DNA from 2 places in the Clostridium sp. SHJSY1 genome. Region 1 is predicted to be linked to the other one. Evidence: a T-box and tRNA genes for the amino acid it is inferred to sense, from the RefSeq annotation. Region 1 holds a T-box; the other holds one or more tRNA genes.
The links. The T-box of region 1 lies ahead of gltX (glutamate--tRNA ligase). A T-box ahead of a tRNA ligase gene usually reads a tRNA of that ligase, here a tRNA-Glu.
Positions count from the first base shown of each region.

Region 2: it encodes a tRNA-Glu, which carries the amino acid that the T-box ahead of gltX (glutamate--tRNA ligase) is inferred to sense. The anticodon was not compared.

Region 1 is NZ_JANDMF010000019.1:8,940-12,376, forward strand. It holds gene gltX (glutamate--tRNA ligase) at 1-1,650, opposite strand, end outside; T-box leader at 1,702-1,899, opposite strand; gene NNC19_RS10255 (pseudouridine synthase) at 2,386-3,102, opposite strand; gene NNC19_RS10260 (lytic transglycosylase domain-containing protein) at 3,228-3,437, opposite strand, start outside.
Region 2 is NZ_JANDMF010000002.1:120,805-124,241, reverse strand. It holds gene NNC19_RS01770 (NAD(P)/FAD-dependent oxidoreductase) at 1-287, shown strand, start outside; gene NNC19_RS01765 (hypothetical protein) at 717-869, shown strand; gene NNC19_RS01760 (alpha/beta hydrolase) at 996-1,904, shown strand; tRNA gene NNC19_RS01755 (tRNA-Glu) at 1,969-2,040, shown strand; gene NNC19_RS01750 (transporter substrate-binding domain-containing protein) at 2,406-3,257, shown strand; gene NNC19_RS01745 (ABC transporter substrate-binding protein) at 3,322-3,437, shown strand, end outside.

The sequences.
Region 1 (3,437 bases):
AAACTTTTCAAATCTTTCTCTTACTTTATCTTCACCTAAAATTTGCATTATAGTATAAAGGTCAGGAGTATTTGCTCTATGCGTTAATGCAGCTCTTACGGCTCCAGCTACATCAGAAATCATTCCTTTATAGTTATCAGGATTAGTTTTATACTCTTTCCTATTTGCACAATATCCCAGATTAAGTCCTATAGCTTTTAAATCTTCAAACCATGCTTCTTGACTTCCAGAGTTAAAGTTAAACTCATTAGCATAAGTTTTTATAACTTCCTTAGCAGCATCTAAAGATAATGTTTTAGGTAATTCTATATTTACTTCTGCTTCATTATAGAATAATTCATCAAAGAAATAGAATATCTTCTCTTTAACTTCATCCCACTTAGCAAAGTCTTTTCTTGGTTTTGGCCCTTCTTTATCTATATTAAACATTTCTTTTGACATATCTTCTTTTGCTGTAACAAGTTCAAACATTTCTTTATCAAATTCTTCAGCCCATTTTGTATAATCATTATATACTTCTTCAGCCTTAAATTTAGAAATTACATCTTTACTAACATCATTTAATTTTACTATATCAAATAATGCTCCACTCTTACTCATTTTATCAAGATCTACATGGAATTCATGATAATCCGCATTTGGATTTTCATTTCTCCAATCTTCATAACTTGAGTTAATTATATTTAGTAAATATTCAATAACAGATTCTGTTGGATAACCAACTTCCTTATAGTAAGAAACAGCAGCTTCTGCATCTTTTCTCTTTGAAAGTTTTCTCTTTGAACCATTATCATTTTTCATTATTGTTGGTATATGAGCATAGTTTGGTCTATCAAATCCCAATACATCAAATAATTGTACATGTATTGGTAATGATGATAGCCACTCTTCTCCTCTAATTACATGAGTAGTTCTCATTAAAGCATCATCAATTGCATGAGCAAAGTGATAAGTTGGAAGCCCATCAGATTTAATTATTACTATATCCTGATCATTTTCTGGAAATGAAGTATCACCCTTTATAAGATCATGGAAATCCACTCTATTTTCTGATTTTCCAGGTGACTTTAATCTTATGATATAGCTTTCACCATTTTCTATTTTCTTAATAGCATCTTCAGCACTTATATTTCTACAAGTAGCATATTCTCCATGATATCCTGGAGTAACTTTTTCAGCCATTTGCTTTTCTCTAGTTGAATTTAATTCTTCTGGAGTACAGAAACAAGGATATGCTAATCCTTTTTTAACTAACGCCTTAGCAAAAGTTGAATATATTTCTTTTCTTAAACTTTGTCTGTATGGACCATAGTTACCTACTTCTGATTCTTCTCCAGTAGCACCTTCATTAAAGTTCATACCAAAATTCTTCATAGTTTCAATAGTATCAACTATTGCACCTTTAACTTCTCTTTTTTGGTCTGTATCTTCTATCCTTAAGAAAAATACACCTTCACTTTGACTTGCTATTCTTTCATTGATCAAGGCAGCAAAAACTCCACCTATATGTTGGAATCCTGTTGGACTTGGAGCATATCTACATACTACTGCTCCTTCTTTTAAATTTCTTTTTGGATACTTTTCTAAATAATATTCTGGTGTCTTTTCTATACTTGGAAACAGAATATCTGCTAATTTTTCAAAACTCATAATATCACCTTTCTTTTATTGTAATTAAAATAAAAAAATCTTCCATCCTAAAAATAGGACGAAAGAATATTACCTCCGTGGTACCACCTAAAATTGAACGAATTAATCGTTCCACTCTTATCTATAAGGGGATTATCCCATAACGACTCCAAAGCTTCTTTCTACAGGTAAATTTACTTTAGTTTCACCAAAACCCAAAGCTCTCTTTAAAACCTAACACTGTATACTCTTCTTTTTCATTGTCTATACATATATTATTAACAAATCTTTCTTAATTATAACTTGTCAAAATAATCTTGTAAATATATTTATTGTATTAAAAAATTTCATTTTATTTTATTTTTGCAAGTTTCCATTCATTTTCTCATTTCATTTTTGCAAGTTATGAAGGATTATGTTCCTCAATAAAAAACACTTGTTTTTCATAGAAATACTTACAAATACATTTTAGTTTGTCTTTATTATTTGACAATATTCTCAGCATTTTTTTAATCATATAAAAAATGTTAACAATTACATATTAGTATTTTTAACAAAATAAAAAAAACGCAACCCTTGGGGCCAGGTTGCGCTTTAGCAATAAGCAATAAATAAAAAGGGGGCTATTTATTCCTTTTATTTATCCTTGCATAAATATTATATGTTATTGTCCACTAAAATGCAAGAGATTTTGAAAAAAAAGTTTGTTTTTCATATCATTATGAATGATATTCCTGCATCCTTAACAAATATTCGTTAATTTGACATTAATATTGCTAATTCATCTTCTGTAAGTTCTCTATATTCGCCTTCTTCCAAATCATGGTCTAATTCTATTCCTCCAAACTTAATTCTTTGAAGATAAACAACCTTTTTCTCGACAGCTTCAAACATTCTTTTAACTTGATGAAATTTCCCTTCTTGAATTGTTATATGAACCTCCGAACCTTCAGCTCCAACTGATAACACTTCTAACTTGGCTTCTTTACAAGTATAGCCATCGTCTAATGTAATCCCCTTTCTAAAAGCTTCTATATCTTCTTCAGTAACTTCTTTATTAATCTTTGCATAATACACCTTATCAACATGCCATTTTGGTGAAAGTAGTTTATGATTTAATTCCCCATCATTTGTAAGAAGTAAAAGACCGACAGTATCTTTATCTAATCTTCCTACTGGAAATGGTTCAAATACTTGATGTTCAACTTCAAGCAAATCTATTACAGTCTCTTCTCTATTATCAACAGTTGCAGATATTACTCCATCTGGCTTATTCATAATAAGATATATATACTCTCTATATGTAATTTCTTCACCATTTATTTTAATTACTGATTTTTCCGGATCAACTGCCATTCCATTATCCTTTATAATAATTCCATCAACTTCAATAAGCCCTTTTTTAGCCATAATCTTAACTTCTTTTCTACTTCCATATCCTAGATTTGATATTACTTTATCTAATCTCTCCATTAAAACAACTCCAATACTTTAAAAATTAATTTTATTATACCTATTAAAACTATGATTAACAATCAAAAATCATATGTAACTTATAAAAAATAAGGATAAGCTTGTCTTAAGCTTATCCTTATTTTTTAGATTCCATTTCTATAATATGACATAACCTTAGGTACATAATTTTGAGTTTCCTTAGGCAATTTGTACAAATCTGCCCCAGAAGTTACCCCTCTTCTTTGTAATGTTCCTGGTCCTGCATTATATGCAGCTACAGCCATTTCAGTGTTTCCATGATACATATCTATGTATTCCTTAAATAATTGAACTCCAGCTTTAATATTTTGATC
Region 2 (3,437 bases), on a different contig from region 1:
TTGAAGTTAAGGGTGAAAGTAAAGTAAATAAACTTATTTTAAAAAATAGAGAAATAGAAACTGATGGGTTATTCTTATTAAAAGATGCTATTTCGCCATCACAATTAGTACCTGGTTTACAAGAAGAAGATGGGCATGTTAAAGTTGATAGGTTAATGGCTAGTAATCTTAAAGGTCTTTTTGCTTGTGGTGATTGTATAGGAAAGCCATATCAATACATAAAAGCAGCTGGAGAAGGTAATATAGCATCATTAAGTGCTGTAGCTTATTTGGATAGTTTAAAATAATATAGAGTCTTTACAAACTACAATGTTTGTAAAGGCTTTTTTCTTTTTTTATTTGTGTTAAAATCATTAAATCATGTTGTATGAATACAACAAAATTAGATCTAACCTTTATTGTGATAAAATGTGAAAATTGACAATGAGAAATACTTTTCTTGCAAAATAAAATAAAGTAAAATAGAAAAGTAGCTTTTAGAAAACGTGAAAATAGTCAAATTAGGTTTATTAATTAAAGAAAAAAAGGCTATTTAAGTTAAAAATGAATAAAAAATCAAAAAGGAGATAAAATATTTTGAAAATTTAAAATAATATAGTATAATAACTATTGTAAAAAAGAAAAAATCAAAATTGCTCAAATATTTGTAGTCAAAATTTCTTGACTTGCATAGTATAAAGAGTATAATAAATAATATTATTAAAGGAGGTGGAGTTATGGCAGTAAGAGATTATAGAGAAATGTACATCACTACGATATTAACTTTAGGCAAAGATCGTGGGCTAGCTGAATCAGAGCTTAACAGGTCTTACTTAGCTGAATTAACTTTTGAAGAGTTAAAGGAATTAGCTCAAAAATTACAAAGTTAATTAGAAAGGAATAGAAATGTATTTGTCTATTGGATTGTAAAAAAGAGTGGCTTATGTGTGTAAAGCTACTCTTTTTTATTTTTATAAAAAATGTTATTATTACTTATGAAAGGTAGGGAGATAAATTTGATAATTGTTGTAATATTAGTTGTAATTTTTTTGATTTATTTACATTTTACATCAGAGTATGCATTTAAGAAAGCTTTTCTTGCAAGTAGAAAGACTAAAGAAGATTCAATTAAAAGAATTGAAGGATGGGGTCTCTGGGATAAAGAATATTTTGAAAATTTAGAAATGGAAGATGTTTCAATTGTATCAAAAGATGGGTTAAAATTAACTGGACATTTAATTGAGAGATTTAAAGATAATAATAGATATATAATTTTGGTTCATGGATATAGTGCAAATTATTATCTTCATACACCTTTCATTCCAATGTTTTTAAAAGAGAAATTTAATATATTATTAGTTGAAGAAAGAGCTCATGGAAATAGTGAAGGGAAATATGCAACATATGGATATAATGAAAAAGATGATTTAAATTTATGGATTGATTTTATTGAAAATAAAAAAGGAGAAAAGTTGTTTTTAGGATTACATGGACAATCTATGGGCGCTGCAACGGTACTTATGTGTGGAGCAAGGAATGATAAGGTTAACTTTATAATTGAAGATTGTGGATATTCTTCAGCTAAAGAAATAATTCGATATGAATTCTCTAAAGTAAAATATGTCCCTTTTACTTTAGTATATTGGCTTCTAAATTTAAAAGTTAATAAAAGATGTGGCTTTAAATTTGAAGATGTTTCTCCAATAAATGAGATAACTGATTGTGATACTCCAATATTATTTATACATGGGGATGAAGATAAAAAGGTTCCAGCTAGTATGGCGATTGATATGTATAAAAAGAGGGCTAAAGAAGATGATATGTTGCTAATTATACCTAACGCTGTACATTTAACATCATATAAAGAGAAAAAAGAAGAATATGAAAGCATAATACATCAGTTTGTTAATAATGCTGATATTTAGATAAATATGGAGCATATTAGTAATTCCATTCATGGAAAATATGTGATATACTAATTCATGTTCTGGTCTATTGGTCAAGCGGTCAAGACGCCACCCTCTCACGGTGGAATCAGGGGTTCGATTCCCCTATGGATCATTATATAACTCACAACCTTAGATAATGTTAAGGTTTGTGGGTTTTTGTTTTGTATATATCTAATTATAAAGCCTTACTTTAAAATTAGTGTAACATGCACTATGGTTCCAATTTTAGTTATATTATATTTTAATTATTCTACGAATCATTCTTAACTCACAAATCTTAAATAGTATTAAGGTTTGTGAGTTTTTTGATGAAATTTTGTTTATTATCTTAATTTTCGTGTAAATAAGGAAAATGAATTACAAAAAGAATAATTACACAAGTCAAGAGGAAATATAGAAATATGTGATTTAGTTATTATATTGTTAAAGAACTATCTAAATAGTATTTTTTTATAATAAAATTAAGGAGGGGTCTAATTGAAGAACTGGTTTAAGTTTCTGATTCCTTTGACTGTTATACTTAGCCTAAATACTAATATAGGAAATTCAATAGTACAGCTACCAGATGAGAATAAGATATCAACACAGAATGTAGATAGATTGCAGAAAATAAAAGAAAAGGGAGTATTGACAATACTATCATCTAATAATGAACCATACTCTTATAAAAATCCTAGAACTGGTGAATTTAGTGGCATAGATGCAGATATTATACGAGAGGTAGCTAAACGTTTAGGAGTTAACAAAGTGGAGGCAAGATATACTTTGTTTTCTAATTTATTTGAAGATTTAGTCAAGAGTTCTGACATTGATATGATAGTAGATGGAATAACCATAACAGATGAGAGAAAACGATTAGTGGATTTTACCATACCCATTTATGATGCTAGAGATGGAATATTAACTAGAAAAGATACAAACATAAATAGTAAGGATGATTTAAAAAATTTAATTATTGGTGTAAATAAAGGTGAAGTGTATGAAGATATAGTTAAAAATTGGAAAGAACAAGGATTTATCAAAAATTATTTGATTTTTGATAATAGGGATTCTTTAAGAATAGGATTGCAGAATAAAACTATAGATGCTATACTTGCTGCAATCACAATAGAACAAAATATTGTTCAAAAAAATCCTAAATCAAACTTTAAAATATTATCTCCAACCCAATATAAATCTGAAAAGGTTGCTACTGTAGGATATCCTTTAAAAAAAGAGGACACTACATTATTAAATGCAATTAATGAGAAATTACAAGAGATGAAGAATGATGGAACTTTGTACCAGATACTTACTAAGTATGGAATAAGAGATCATTATATTCCATAATAATTTATTTATTATATTGGTAAATGAATATTTAAAAAATTAATAAAGCTAAGGAGGAGCCAAATTGAAGAACTTTTTTAAGTTTTTAGTTTCTTTAGTTGTTATAATAAATCTTACAACTAGTGTTGGATACACTTTAATACAACTACCAAATGAAAATAACATACCAATGCAAGAAGT